DNA from 2 places in the Methylophaga sp. UBA3613 genome. Region 1 is predicted to be linked to the other one. Evidence: riboswitches for the same ligand, from Rfam matches in the RefSeq annotation. Region 1 holds a riboswitch; the other holds the start of a gene.
The links. A riboswitch is a leader RNA that binds a small molecule or an ion and turns the genes downstream of it on or off. The one in region 1 is predicted to bind cyclic di-GMP.
Positions count from the first base shown of each region.

Region 2: it holds a riboswitch for cyclic di-GMP, as region 1 does, so the genes downstream of both, B3S93_RS11280 (VPLPA-CTERM sorting domain-containing protein) here and B3S93_RS04110 (PEP-CTERM sorting domain-containing protein) in region 1, are expected to answer to the same signal.

Region 1 covers NZ_DFLS01000004.1:398,396-406,515, reverse strand. The annotation lists gene B3S93_RS04140 (biotin-dependent carboxyltransferase family protein) at 1-15, shown strand, start outside; gene B3S93_RS04135 (phosphoribulokinase) at 101-970, opposite strand; gene B3S93_RS04130 (hypothetical protein) at 1,019-1,219, opposite strand; gene B3S93_RS15585 (DUF6653 family protein) at 1,629-2,138, opposite strand; gene B3S93_RS04120 (antibiotic biosynthesis monooxygenase) at 2,225-2,800, opposite strand; gene B3S93_RS04115 (helix-turn-helix domain-containing protein) at 3,111-4,082, shown strand; cyclic di-GMP riboswitch class I at 4,363-4,446, shown strand; gene B3S93_RS04110 (PEP-CTERM sorting domain-containing protein) at 4,465-5,847, shown strand; gene B3S93_RS04105 (MBL fold metallo-hydrolase) at 5,994-6,881, opposite strand; gene B3S93_RS04100 (NYN domain-containing protein) at 6,949-7,653, opposite strand; gene B3S93_RS04095 (ATP-binding protein) at 7,827-8,120, opposite strand, start outside.
Region 2 covers NZ_DFLS01000008.1:292,771-300,890, forward strand. The annotation lists gene B3S93_RS11265 (hypothetical protein) at 1-1,406, shown strand, start outside; gene B3S93_RS11270 (YdbL family protein) at 1,418-2,017, shown strand; gene rlmD (23S rRNA (uracil(1939)-C(5))-methyltransferase RlmD) at 2,099-3,427, shown strand; cyclic di-GMP riboswitch class I at 3,584-3,663, shown strand; gene B3S93_RS11280 (VPLPA-CTERM sorting domain-containing protein) at 3,681-4,271, shown strand; gene B3S93_RS11285 (DNA alkylation repair protein) at 4,352-5,494, shown strand; gene ppsA (phosphoenolpyruvate synthase) at 5,580-7,937, opposite strand; gene B3S93_RS11295 (pyruvate, water dikinase regulatory protein) at 7,943-8,120, opposite strand, start outside.

The sequences.
Region 1 (8,120 bases):
TTTTTTGGTGTGTAAGTATCCAGTCGATAAAAATTCATATCGTTTCATAATCAGAACATTCCCATCTGAAACGTTCTCTCAATCGACCGTTACAGCATCTTTAACCTCGCTTGCGTTTCTCCATTATCCTTTCGACGAACGGTGTCAGAATGATTTCCATCGCCAGGCCCATCTTGACGCCAGGCACCACGATATTGTTGGGACGTGACATGAACGAGTCTTTCAGCATCGACAGGTAATAGGGAAAATCCGCCACTTGCGGGTTCTTGAAACGGATCACACACAGGCTTTCATCCGCGGTCGGTATTTCACGCATCACAAAAGGGTTGGACGTATCAATGAGAGGCACCCGCTGGAAGTTGATATGGGTGCGGGAAAATTGTGGTGTTATATGGTGAATATAATCTGGCATCCGTTTGAGGATGACGTCTACTACGGCATCTTGTGAATAGCCACGGTTGGCACAGTCACGTTTGATTTTCTGAATCCATTCGATATTGATAACCGGCACCACACCAATCAACAGATCGGCATACTGGGCAATATTGACTTCATCAGTCACCACACCGCCATGCAACCCCTCATAGAACAGTAAATCACTGTCATTATCGATTTCTTTCCACTTGGTAAAAGTGCCGGGAGGTTGGTTATATCTGGTGGCTTCACACTGATCATGAATGTAGTGACGCTTTTCGCCACGACCAGTTTCAGAGTAGGTTTGGAATAGTTTTTCCAATTTATCCAGACAGTTTGCTTCCGGCCCGAAGTGGGTCAGCGAGCGGCCTTCTGCTTCAGCATTGATGACTTCAGCACGCATTTCTTCACGGGTATATTTGTGAAAGCTATCGCCTTCAATAACGACGGGTTTGATATTTGCCCGGCGAAAAATATCTTCAAAAGCATGTTTTACGGTTGAAGTACCGGCTCCTGACGAACCGGTAACGGCAATAATCGGATGGGAAATCGACATTTAAGCCTTCTCCTTGGTGGTGAACATTGGGAAACGAATTTGTATTTGTTACGAATACAATTTCCGGGCTAGGTAGCCGGTCCACGAGAAGGCATCGACCAGGATATCATTGGTAATGATATCGGGCTGATGTTGGGGTTTACCCTTTACATTGGTTGAGTTCGAGGCGTCCAACATGCCAGTAATGACGCCTCGACCAACCGTAAAAGCAATGTGTTTACATGCTGTTGCCAGATCTAGTAATGCCAAAATATTCATCCTTTCGATTTGCAATTCCATAGGCGGAAAAGCGTGTCACTGATGACCAGTCATTTCTGGTTTTTTTAATCTAGACCAGAGAGGCAATAAATAAAAGGCATAAATATTTATGTTCGGTATAAATAAAATTTATGACTTAAGTCTTAACGACCATTTCATAACGGCACAGGATGGAGTGATCAGCTAGGTAGACAGTTTGGGTTGGATGGCTTTTTTATTAGATTAACTAAAGTGAGATTTAATAATATTCAGTGAGATGGAGCTGAGGAAAAAAAGCGATATCTCTATTGGTTTTTTGGAATGAAGATTTCGTTTTATTTTGTTTTTGGCGTTATTGATAATCGTCATAATAGGATTCATGAGGGAGCTGGAATGTGTACCTCGTGACTTGATTCAAGCCCTAATATTCCCAGCTACGATAAAGCTCGTTTTTATCCTTCATATCTTCGTATAGCCAGACCATTCGGTCCAGGTACCAGCTCTTGCCAAGATAAGCCAATGCAACACCTAATACAGCGCCCCATACTGAGAAATAAACAGTCGCCCAGACCGATACCAGTACGCCTATCAACGAAATTCCATTAAGAATGCCGTGTAGCGGAGTGTTATGGCTATCCGGTATTGGAACAATATCCCGGTTCAAAAAAACACGCTCGCCCAGAACAGCCTTCGATGCCCAGTTTTTGGTAGATTTCGGTTTTTTGAAAAGAATTGGATTGAAAAATAACCAGAGAAGCGATGACAGCCCTGGCACCAAACACCACCAGCCTATCCACTCTCTACTCCAGAACGCGAGAACGATAACAGGAAGCACAGAGTATCGGGTCCAAACACTAATGGGGTTTGCGTGCCTCATCCAGTTGTCATCATCAAGCTTAAAAAGCCCAGCAATCTTCCGTTCTAAAGTCATTTCATAGTACCGATGGGGTAATCATCTGGTTCGAGTAAAATAGCCAGCATTTGAAGCCTCTTGATCTCAAGATCCTTTTTCTAAACCTAACAACCTCGAAACAGCCATGCGTGAATTAATTTGGTGTAGCGCGGCATTACCACATAAACCATTAGCAAAACCGCAATACCGGTAATGATCAATGTGTCGAGATAATGATTATCAGGCAGTCCCAACCTGTGAATGGGTGGCAACAAAAATGGCAACATCAGTACCAGCGGATAGATAGCTGACCAGGTGACCAAAGCCTGTTTCCAACGAATAGGAATTTTGGTATTTGCCTGCTCCGGGGTAAACCAGAAATCCAGCCCGCTGTTAATATAAAAATCATCGCCTTTCACCAGTAATGGTGAAACTTGGGCTATCAGCTCACTGCGTTTGGCCGATTCCATCCAGCCCCGTAAATGTGATTGGTTATCAAAGCGAATAATAATCGTATACGTTTCAGTCAATCCTGCGATAGGCCGAATCACGTTCAGATCCAGATGCCCCGGCGAGCTTTTACAATGTGGAGCAATTTCATTTAACCATGCTTCGTATTCGGGATGTTTATCCTTGGCAACCTGATGGGTAATAACTGCCGTCGCACCATTGGTTAACGGATCCACACGATTTTGTTGCATAAGATTTTTCCTAAAATACCAAGTTGTCGGATACATGTTTCATAAACAAAATATCAAGTCATACGTTTATTTTAAAACTTTATTGCAGTTGAAGCTTATAGAGACAAGGTACGAAAACCTTATATAGATAGTATTCAAAAGCCTCCGTGGGTAACTATTAGGCTTGTTTGTTTGATAACAAATACCAAGCCAGTAAGCTCATTTTTGTTTAGATGCCAATACGTTAATGAATAAGGTATAGTCATTTTCACTGATTATTTTATGGTTTTACTATCATGGTCATTCTCATATCTTTGCTGATGCATTAAAAATGACGTCAACACACCACACCGTCTATCGTGATCAGCCTTTGTTCGATGCTTATGAACAGCAGATGGCACAAGACTGGTTGCCCATTGAGATAATGCAATTATCCGCAGGGAATTTTCGTGGGCATTATCGTGAAGTGGGTAATGATGATGTCAGAGTTGTGTTTGAACAACAAAATCAGGTCATACACAAACGTGCCATTATTGAGCGGGACTTCTGTACGGTTTCTTTTGCACGCATTGCAAATCAGGTACGGGTCTCTGAGTACGATGCTTTCGATAATTCATTATTTTTTCTGCCTTCAAATGTCGAAGTCGATATTCAGGCAGCGAGCGGTGTTGAAACGGTCTATTTTAGATTCGAACAGTCTAAATTAATTGAAGCAGCAAGAGTCATTAACCCAAAATATTGGGAAATGCCGACAGACCGTATTTTGGTATTTGATGGTATTAACCGGGAACCCCTAGAGGATTTTACCGATTATTTATATCAGCTTTCGGCACTGAGTTCGGATGATAATCTGCATGAGCAGCAGAAAGATATTAATTTATCAGTAATGGAATATGTCTTGCTCTCTCTCGATTCATCTTTAGTGTTTGATGAACAATCATCTGATGTACTGTCTCGCCGTCGGGCGGCAAAATCAGTAAGGCAGGCAATAGACTATATGCACGCCAACCTGGAGAGACAGATTTGTCCATCCATTATCGATATTTGTAAAGATTTACATATCAGCCAGCGTAATCTGCAATATAACTTTAAAAAAACAATGGGAATCACCCCCAATGCGTACTTGTATCGATTACGTTTAAACCGGGTTCGTGCACAACTTCTAAAACCAGCTGATATCGGTGTGACAGTCACGCAGTTAGCCAGTGACTGGCATTTTTGGCATCTAGGTCGTTTTTCCAAGGATTATCTGCAATTATTTGGCGAGTTGCCTTCCACCACATTACATCGAGCCTTTAATTAAAATCATTACTTTTTAGCTGCGATTGATACGGCTTTATGTGGCCGATATCGAATATCAGACTTGTAATGTCATATAAGCAGGCAACGAAAAGTAAACATAATCTCCCCTTTAATCATTCAGGCTTAGGTTTATAAAAACCGACTGATTCTAATCCAAAAAAATTAATAAAGATTATCCGTGTTCTCGATAAATGATTAATTTATCTCTTTGCGAAAATCGGATAGTGCCATGTCATCCGTCTCTATATCATCATATTTCGGTTGGGTTGGACTATAGCCCATTTTATTATTGCCAAACTTGGTGTGAACTAAGGACGGAAAACTACAGACCTTGATGATGTTGTTAAGGTGGCTGAGTTGCATAGATTTAAGAGACTTTGAACATGCAAACTCAATCTTTAAAACGTTCTGTACTCAGCACATTTTTTATTTCATCAATCGTTTTAAGTACTGCGGCAAGTGCCGATAGTGTTTTAATTGGAGTCAATACATCACCTTTAACGATTAATGATGATGCCACCACAACCATTGTGACGGGCACACAATTTCAAAATGATAATGAGTTATCCGTTATTGGTCAGCCATTTGTTAAAGATCCTGTTTTAGCAAACGAAGGGACTTTTATAAATAATGGTACCTTTTACGGTAAATTCAGTGATTTAAAAAATGATGGGGTGCTGTTAAATACAGGCAGTCTGACTACTCATGTCAGTGGTTTAAATAATGCAGCAAGCGGTCACATCACTAACACCGGCTATATATACAACAACGGTGGTAGCTTGAAAAATGATGGCTTCATTGATAATCAGGCTGAGTTTAACAATTCAGGCACATTGACTAATTACGGGCAGTTAACCAATCAAGATACCCTCACGAATAGAGGTGTTTTATCAAGTTATAGAGGAGCAACCCTGACCAATACGGGAACCTTAACTAATACCAGTGCGGGTAGATTCAATAACTATATCGATTCCACTTTAATTAATGATGGCACGATGAACAATGAGGGTCGCTTCACTAATGCCGGTAAGTTAATTAATAATGGTTCATTTACGAATAAATACGTATTCTCCAATGCAATTAATGACACCGTGACCAATAATGGCGTCATGACCAATAATAGTACTCTTCAGAATATGAACGAGATTATTAATACGGGCGTGTTTATTAACAATGAAAAAGCAACCATAAGAGGTAATGGCAGTTCAGTGGGTAATTACACCCAAACCGCTGGGCAAACCATAAATAACGGCGTCATCACTCAAACCAGTGTCAATATCAACGGCGGTAGCTTATCTGGTACAGGCATCATTAACAGCAATGTCACGGTGAATGGCACCAGTTCTGACAACTATGCCAGCATAAATGCAGGTAACTCGATTGGTACGATGACCATTAATGGCAATTACACTCAAGGTGAATTCGGTTCAATGGTGGTGGAGTTTAATGAAACCAGTTCAGATATCTTTAATATTTCACATGAGGCTTCTCTGGCCGGTTTACTAACCTTTGAGTTTATTGGTGATAATGTGCAAGTAGGAACATTTCAGTTCTTAACGTTTGCCAGCATTGTCGGTAGTTTTGATAGCATCATTTATCCATCCCTTATGGGCTTTAATTTTGATGTGGTGTTTGGTGATACGTTTGCCAATTTAGAAATCAGTCAATCGGTGAGTGAAGTGCCTGTTCCAGCGTCATTATTCTTATTTGGCCCGGCATTATTAGGCTTTTTGGGTTTACGACGTAAGAAGGCAATGACAGCTTAAAAATATGCAGAGTGTTAATCTCAAAGACAGTGTAAAAATTGATTCTGGCTTGCCGTGAAAGAAATGAAATAACGGGTGGTGGCCATCCTACTCTTTTGATTTCGTTACGTTCCTTAGTTCGTAACGTTTACTCAGATACTCCTGATCTAGAATTCAACGTTCAGATCCGGTCGAAAATTAAAGTAGGATTGCTCCACCAGGGTTTGATAAACACCGGCAATATTCATTGGCAGCCATTCATCATACATCCGCAAATGCGCATATTCCGGTAAGCGAATTTCAGCCTGAAGCGTTTCAAGCGTTTTCCCCGCCAGCATGCCCTCACGCACAGCTGCATAAAGCGCTTCCAGATAACCAAGATAATGCTCCACATCCTCGCGCGTGCCGGTATCAGCATGTCCGCCGATAAATAAATCAAACGGTTCAGCCGCCAGCACTTCCCGGGTGGAATGAATCATGCCATGAATGTCATAGCCTAAAAGATTCTGATAAGGCATTCGGCCAAGCACAATCCAATCCACCACAAACAGCACATTGGCTGGCATAACTCGCATACTGACTGAGCCACGACCATTGTTTGGGCCGTGATATTGCAGGTGGATTTCACTGTCTCCCAGTTGCAAGGTCTTAGCATCCTGAAACGTGATATCTGGTAAAGCGGTTGGCGCTTTTGTCCATTGCAAATCTTCTGCAGCAAATTCATGTGCCACCACCCGAATATCCCTGTTGGCAAGAATATGGCCGCCCATGGTATGGTCAATGTGATTATGGCTGTATACCAGATAGCGAATCGGCACAGTAAACCGCTTAGCCAATTCCTTTTTTAAATAGCTCGCCGCGGCATCATTAATTGGGTCGGTGACGAGAATCCCCGCATCGGTTACCACAAATATCGAATGATAATGACCCGCCGAAAAACGATACACATTGTCTTTCATCTGCTCGATTTTGTACTCGGTGGCCTCATCCGCCCAGGAAGGCAATATCACTCCCGATAACCCCAGAGAGAAAACAATTGGGATGATCAATTTCATAAACATTTTTTGGAAAAACAACATAAAAGAAACCTGGTCTTATTCAGGCCATAGCCACAAATGGCATTTACTTATTGCGAACATTGCGTACTAAAAACGAATTACCTGGGCCACGTTTTAATTCAAATAAATCAATCGCTTTAAACAGGCTGCTGAGGTTTTTAAAGCCATAGTTTCGAGTATCAAATGACGTCTTGTTCGAGATGTTAGAACCAACCGGCCCCAGCGCCGCCCAGCCGTCTTCGTCTTCGGTTGCCTCGATGGCCTGCCGTAGCAAATGAATCAGTTTGGTATCGGATTTGATGTTCTTGGGTTTAACCGCTGTTTTGGTGACTTCTTTTTCTTGATCCAGAAAAAGAAACTTAGAGCAGGCGTTAACAAATGCCGATGGTGTCTTCCGCTCACCGAACCCCAGCACAACCTTCCCTTCCGCTAAAGCTCTAGTCACCATCGGCGTAAAATCACAATCCGATGACACAAAACACATCACATCAATTTGCTTGGTATACATCACATCCATCGCATCAATCACCAATGCGATATCAGACGCATTTTTACCCTTGGTTAAATCATATTGCTGGATGGGTTGAATGGCATATTCATGCAACAGATCTTCCCAAGCCTTGAGCGTAGGCGACTTCCAATTGCCATAGGCTTTACGAATGGTAACCACACCATAGTTTGCGACCTCGCTCAGAACATCTTCAAACTTACTCGCGGGCGCATTATCAGCATCAATAAATAATGCGATTTTCTGTTTTAATTCATCCATGTTTGCACCTCATTCGATATATATTTGTAGATGGTGAGCTATCTTATTGATACTAGTTTTTTATGACGACTTTATCACTGATAGCCGGATGGATTTCAATTGACTCTGACCCTTTTGGTCCCCGCCCCTTTTGGTCCTTTGGCGACAGCCGCTTATTATGTGCTTTTCTCCGATCAAGGATTTGCCTGGATATGCATTCGCATATCCTCAATAGATTGATTTAGCTGGGCGTCTGTGAATTTAGGATTACTGGTGTTTTCAGGATGGTGTATTTGATGGCGCACATACTCGGTTAAGATTATTTGTAGTGGTGTGGTGGTTCCATTACGGTTTAACCGATTATAAGCAACAGTTGGTTTTCCAGCTTTATATGCTTCAAGTGCTCCCTGTGACTCAATATAGCCATAAAGTTCATTGTGATACTCAAACGATGGTTCACCAAAAGCCACATAATTGACTTCGTTCAA
Region 2 (8,120 bases), on a different contig from region 1:
ATGCTGGCGAAGCTCTGGCGGCCCAAATACAACTGGCACTGCAAATCGAAAATGATCGCTGGTCATGGCAGCAAACGCTGACTATCGATGAGGGCCAGACCTACTTTGAACCGATCTTTTTGGATTTGGCTGAACACTCTGTCACGTTAAGCAGTGAAGGACAATTCAATAATGCCAACAAAACATGGCAGATAAATGATGTTGAATTTTCACAAAGCACTTCCATTTCAGCCAATGCAGAGTTAAATGGTAAGGCAACGCAATTAACACATCTGCAAATGGACCTCCGTAGCACTGATTTAGCACAATTATATAAAGACTGGTTACAACCATTTATTCCAGGTTCGTCCCTGAGTCATTTGCAAACCAGCGGGGAGTTAACAGCCAGTTTGCAATGGCAGCCAGAGCAATATCTGTTTCAAATGAATTTACAGTCGGTCACTATAGTCGATGATGCTGGACGGTTTGCTATTGATAACCTTGAAGGAAAACTGGGATGGACTAACCAGGAGTCAGTGATACCGATTGATTTACGCTGGAACTCGGCTTCTATTTTATCCTTGCCATTGGGTGGCTCAACCTTACAGGCAGAAGCGAGTCAGAATCAGATTCAATTTTCCAATTTGTCAGTACCTATTCTGGATGGAGCATTATCACTGAATGACTTTCAATTAAGTCTTGATGAAGAGCAGGGAAGAAGCTGGCAGTTTGAGGGATTATTAAGCCCGATTTCAATGGATCAATTAAGTCCTTTACTGGGCTGGCCAACGCTTCAAGGTAAATTGTCCGGCATGATCCCCAAAGTCAGTTATGCTGATGAAGAGATCACTGTCGATGGAGCATTGTTACTGAAATTATTTGATGGCACGACGGTGATTAGAGATCTCCGTTTACAACAGCCATTCGGAAGCCTGCCTCAGTTGTATGCCAATATCGATATTAACCGTCTGGATCTACAGACGCTCACCAATACTTTCGATTTTGGTAATATAAGCGGCAAATTAGATGGTCGTATCCATAATTTACGCTTATCAAACTGGCAACCGGTGCAATTTGATGCATTATTTGAGACACCAGAAGAGGATCCAGGTCGGCGGCGAATAAGTCAGCGTGCCGTCAATAATCTTTCGCAGATTGGTGGTGGTCCGGCTGCCATTTTATCGCGTGGGTTTATGGGCCTGTTTGAAGATTTTTCCTATAGCAAAATTGGTCTAAGTTGTCGTTTGATGAATTCTGTCTGTCAGATGGATGGTATAGAACCTGCTGAGCAAGGGTACTATATTGTTAAAGGTGGCGGCCTGCCACCATGGATTAATGTGATTGGCTATAACCGTGAGGTGGATTGGCCAGAATTAATCGCCAGATTAAAAGCGGTCAGTCAAAGCGACGGGCCAGTTATTCAATAAAGGAAAATCGAATGGGTTTATTAAAATGGTTAACGGGCACTACCGCAGGGTTAATGCTGATTTCCTGTGTGACAATCAATATCTATTTTCCGGCAGCGGCTGCTGAAAAAGCTGCAGATCGAATTATTGAAGATGTATGGGGACGCGAAAACCCGACGCAGCCACAACCGACTGAATCGGAAGACAGTACTAGTGCTTTAAAACAGAATATGCCGCTTGCAATGCAGGTATTGAACTGGTTGGTCTCACCGGCGCAGGCAGAAGCCAATTTGAATATTAATTCGCCGGCAATTAATGCTTTGCAGGCAAAAATGAAACAGCGCCATGAGAAACTGCATCCTTTTTATCAAACCGGTGCGGTGGGATTAACCAGTAATGGTCTGATTACCTTGCGTGATGCCTCTGCAGTGCCATTAAAAGATCGTAATACAGTAAATACTCTGATCGCTGAAGAGAATCAGGATCGTAACGCCTTATACGCTGAAATAGCCCGTGCTAACGGGCATCCTGAATGGGAATCTGATATCCAGGAAACCTTTGCCAGACGCTGGATAAGCAATGCAGCCAAAGGTTGGTGGTATCAGCAAGGCGGCAGCTGGAAGCAAAAATAATTTTTCAATCAAGTTTAAGTCCGGTTATGCAAAAGCATGACCGGACTTTTTTTATGTAATTTTCGTTTAAAGGTTTAACAAATGGCACGACGTAATCACAGAAAACGGCTCCCTACAGAAGCTGTTCAGGCAACTATAGAGAGTCTTTCTCATGATGGTCGTGGCATTGCCCGAATTGAGGGTAAAACCGTCTTTGTCGACGGTGCGTTGGCGGGTGAAAATGTGTCGTTTAAATATACCCGGCTGCATAAAAAATATGATGAGGCCAAAGTAATCTCGATTGAGTCTGCCTCCAAGGATCGCGTTGAAGCAAAATGCCAACATTTTGGTGTGTGTGGTGGGTGCAGTTTGATGCATATGTCACCAGAAGCTCAGTTAAGCCTGAAACAAGACACCTTAAAGGAACAGCTTTCGCACTTTGGACAACTGACACCAGAGAATTGGTTAGCACCGTTAACTGGCCCTCTGTGGGGCTATCGACGTAAAGCTCGTTTAGGTGTCCGTTATGTGACCAAAAAAGAAAAAGTGCTGGTCGGCTTTAGAGAAAAAGGGTCACCTTATCTGGCTGAGTTAACGCAATGTGAAGTATTGGATCCACGCGTTGGATTACGCCTGGAAGAGCTAGGGGAAATGATTGCCAGCCTTGAAGCCTATAACCGAATCGCACAAATAGAAGTGGCGATGGATGATGCCAATACAGCTCTGGTTTTCCGGAACATGGATCCATTGTGTGAAACAGATAAGCAAAAATTGATTAACTATGGTCAGCAAAAGGATTTGTGGATCTATCAACAACCAGGCGGGCCGGATACCGTCAGTCCATTATGGCCTGAAGCACCACAATTGCATTATGCACCTGAAGAAGGTCTCAGACTGGAATTTGCCCCGGGCGACTTTACTCAGGTCAACGCCGCTATCAACCATAAAATGATTGCCAAGGCGATTGAGATGCTTGATTTGCAGGAAACCGATCGGGTACTGGATCTGTTTTGTGGTTTGGGTAACTTTACCCTGCCTTTGGCAAAACGTGTCCGAAGTGTGATTGGGGTAGAAGGGGATAAATCTCTAGTGGCACATGCACAGAGAAATGCCGGGATGAATGGTCTGGACAACGCTGTATTTGAAATGGCTGATTTAACGATAACACAATTGAAAGATTATCCTTGGGCACAGGAAGGTTTCACAAAAGTATTACTGGATCCTCCCAGAAGCGGCGCGTTTGAAGTGCTGGGTCAGATTGCTGATCTGGGCGCCAAAACCATTGTTTACGTTTCCTGTAACCCCGCTACTCTGGCCCGTGATGCCGGTGAACTGGTGAATCAATATGGATATACGCTTGTACAAACCGGCATCATGGATATGTTTCCTCATACCAGTCATGTTGAATCGATCGCATTATTTCAAAAATGATGGGAAAATATTTCTAGTAGTTTTAAATGGTTCACAAAGTACTCGGAAATTGAAGTTAAAAAAGTTCCCTATTTAGTACCAAGGTACAATAGTTTTAGGAAATTTTTCCTTTAATATAGGCACCATTGCTCCAGGAATGAACCGGAGCAATACTAAATATTTGAGTGCCAACCTTGGTGTGAGCCAAGAGACGGAAAGCCACGGGTCTTCCTTAATAAGATAGCCGGGTTGCATTTTCAGGAAGGAAATGTAAATGAAATTATTAACACCAATCTTTGCCGCGACACTTTTGATGTTAGGTTTTTCTACAACTGCATCAGCCACTTTTTATCATCCTAAACCACATTACTGTGATAATGGTGATCTCTGTGATAATAGCCAGCCTTTCTCAACTACCTTGACGACTGGCGATATTAATAACAGTGGAAAATACGCTTACTGGGGTTTCGATAGTATCGATGTAGCTGATTTGACAATTGAATCAGCAACTTTAACTGTAAAATCTAATGCTGATAACTTTTTTATTTTCGGGTGGGATAAAATTTTCGCTTATACAGATAATTGGTATGGCACTGGACTTGAGCATATTGGCTGGCTAGATGGCGGTTACGATGTTTTTTCATTAAGCTCTAGTCTTTTTGATGAAATTATTGATGGTTTATCACTGAAAGCGCTTTTCACCGATAATTCAGAAGACGTTTTTTGGTCAAAACTGGAAGTTTCTGGCGTCTACTGTCCGCCTATTAGTGAGGTTCCTTTACCAGCAGCGGTATGGTTGTTCGGTTCAGGTTTAATGGGCTTTATGGCTGTTCGCAGAAGAACAAAAGCAAACCAACAAGCTTAACTCTCTCGTAATACCGTAAAATAAAAACCGTGGCTTTCGAGCCACGGTTTTTTTATGTCTGAAAAAAAGAGTGAGTTGAAATGGCAAAGTCTGATCCGTTAGCTGAATCGCCCCCAGCTTTATTAAAAGATCATATAAATGCCAATTCTATCGATGTGTTAGCAGGATTAATCAAAGGCTATCAACCGGATTTTCCTGACGATAAGTTCAGGGTTATGGCAATGTCACAGTTGGAATCCATGCCACTTAAAACCCGCGTCAACCATCTTAGTAACGTTTTGGCAGTATTACTGGTTGAGGATTTCTCTGTGAATGCCAAATGGTTGAAGCAGGTTGCCGCGCACTGGCCCAATCAGGAGCCCAGTAAAGGTTGGCATAGTTTTATGGCATGGCCATTAATTGACTATGCTGGAAAGCAAGGGCTGCAGCAGCCGACAATCGCACTGGATGTGTTAAAGCATCTCACACCATTGTTTACTGCAGAATTTGCTATCAGACCCTACATAGAACAACATTTTGAGCTGACCTTCAAAGAATTATTGCGATGGTGTGATGATGAGAATGAGCATGTCCGGCGACTGGCATCAGAAGGGATGCGGCCAAGATTACCTTGGGGAGGGCATTTAAAGGCATTAAAACAAGACCCGCAGCCGGTATTTGAAATACTGAGTCAGCTCAGAGATGACAAAAGTAAATATGTCCAAAAATCTGTTGCCAATAATTTAAATGACATTAGTAAAGACCATCCACAGCGAGTAATCGATATCTGTCGTGATTGGTTGAAAAATTCCACACCTCAACGTCGCTGGATTATCCGTCACGGGCTTCGCAGTCTGATTAAGGCAGGTGAGCCAGCTGTATTCCCATTACTGGGTTATAGTGACCACCCAGCCGTTGAGATAGACTTTGATTTAACTGAGCAAGATGTGACATTGGGTCAAAAATTGGAAATGTTGTTGTCTATCCATTCTAAAACCAGTCAGGCTCAACAATTGGTGGTGGATTATCGTGTCTGGTATGTCAAAAACAACGGCAAGACCACCGCGAAAGTTTATAAATGGAAAAACATCGCTTTACCGGCCAAGGAAAGTATCTATCTAAAGAAGTCACACGGATTTTTAAAACTGACTACCCGGCAATACTATGGTGGCCAACACACTATTGAAATACTTATCAACGGCGTGGTTCATAACCAGGCGACGGTGAATCTAGTACTTGATTGAATTAAAGATACTACCAAATAAATTATCAACAGAAATAGAATGAGCCCCGGAGGGCTCATTTTGTTTGGTGCAAATTTAATCGATTTTACTGTTTAGCTAACGCCTGCCAGGTACTGACCACCGTATCCGGATTTAGTGAAATACTGCTGATTCCACGTTCAAGCAGCCATGCTGCTAAATCAGGATGATCCGAAGGTCCTTGTCCACAGATACCGACGTATTTATCTGCTTTGTGACAGGCATTAATCGCCATCTCCAGCATCGCCAATACCGCTGGATCACGTTCATCAAATGCTGCGGCAATTTGTGCAGAATCCCGGTCGAGCCCCAATGTCAGCTGAGTCATATCGTTAGACCCGATTGAAAAGCCATCAAAGAATTCCAGAAATTGATCTGCCAGTACTGCATTGGAAGGTAATTCACACATCATGATCAACCGCAGGCCATTTTTACCGCGTTCCAGACCATTCTTTTTCAAAATTTTGATGACGGCTTCAGCTTCACTCAACGTCCGTACAAAAGGAATCATGACTTCAACATTGGTTAAACCCATGACATCACGGACACGCTTGATCGCTTCACATTCCAATTCAAAGCAGGCCTCGAATTCCGGAGAGCTGTAGCGTGCTGCACCACGGAAACCAATCATGGGATTTTCTTCGTGTGGTTCAAATTCAGCGCCACCAACGAGGTTGCCATATTCATTCGATTTAAAATCGGACATACGCACAATCACTTTGGATGGATAAAATGCCGCAGCAATAGTCGAAACACCTTCCGTAATACGGCTGATATAAAACTCAACCGGGTCGCCATAAGCAGTAGTTTTTTCGCGGATAACCTGTTGTACTTCCGCATCCATTTTATCGGCGGCCATCAATGCTTTCGGATGAATACCGATCATATTATTTATAATGAATTCCAGCCGAGCCAGACCAACACCGTCATTAGGGAGTTGTGAAAAGCTGAATGCACGGTCAGGATTCCCCACATTCATCATAATTTTGACGGGTAACTCAGGCATTTGGTCCAAAGACTGAACCCGATGTTCAAACTCAAGCAGTCCCTGATAAATATAACCTTCATCGCCTTCGGCACAGGAAACTGTGGCTGAAATGCCTTCAGCAACTTTTTCAGTAGCATCGCCACAGCCTACTACAGCCGGGATACCTAATTCACGTGCAATGATAGCGGCATGACAGGTGCGACCACCACGATTAGTAATAATCGCCGCCGCTTTTTTCATGATCGGTTCCCAATCAGGATCCGTCATATCTGTTAGTAATACATCGCCCGCTTCAAATTGATCCATCTGATCGAGGCTGCTCAGAATCCGAACCCGACCACTGCCAATTTTCCTACCAATGGCGCGACCACGGGCCAACAATTCACCTTTATCTTTTAAAATGAATTGCTCAGTAACATTTACACTGCGGCTTTCAACCGTTTCCGGGCGAGCCTGAACAATGTAAATCTGGCCATCGTTACCATCTTTTGCCCATTCGATATCCATTGGTCTTTGGTAATGCTTTTCAATAATCATCGCCATGCGGGCCAATGATTCAATTTCTTCATCATTCAGACAAAAATGCAATCGTTCTTCGGGATCGACATCAACGGTTTTAACCGGTGATTTTGCATCACCTGAGTAAACCATTTTAAGCGCTTTCTGGCCCAGAGTTCTGCGTAATACCGCAGGACGATCAGCAGTTAATGTGGTTTTATGCACGTAAAACTCATCTGGATTAACCGCGCCTTGTACCACCATCTCGCCAAGACCGTAACTGCCAGTGATAAAGACCACATCACGAAAACCGCTTTCAGTATCCAGGGTAAAAGCCACACCGGCAGAAGCAATGTCAGAGCGCACCATCTTCTGGATACCGGCAGACAAAGCCACTTCGCTGTGTTCAAATCCTTGGTGATCGCGATAGGCAATCGCTCGATCGTTAAACAGTGATGCAAAGACTTCTCTGATAGCAAACTTGATATGGTCTAAACCGGAAACATTCAGAAAGGTTTCCTGTTGTCCGGCAAACGATGCATCGGGTAAGTCTTCTGCGGTGGCAGATGAACGTACCGCCCAGCTGGTAGAAGTACCGTATTCTTCTACTAGCTTTTCATAAGCTTCATCAATTGCGGCTTCCATTTTTTCCGGATAAGGAATGGTCATGATCCATTCACGGATGGTTTTACCCGCTTTCTGAAGTGCAACGACATCGTCAACATTCAGTTCACGTAATAATTCGTTTATCTGGTCTTGTAGTCCGTCATGCTTTAAAAACTCTCTGTAAGCATCTGCCGTAGTCGCAAAACCGCTTGGAACAGCTACACCCAACGGTGCTAAATTCTGCAACATTTCACCTAAAGAAGCATTTTTCCCACCAACTCTGCCGACATCATTCATGCACAACTTATCAAGTGGAATTACATATTCGGTCATGACTACTACCTTAAATTTTTAGTTTTATTAAATGTAATGGTTGATTCGCGGATGCGCTCACGCGCGAGGCCCATAGAGCGAACAACACGGCTGGATATTTCCTCAATAGAAGTATTTGTAGTATCAAATACCGGAATATTCACTTTCTCAAACATAATCATCGCTTTGTCTAATTCTGCCTGA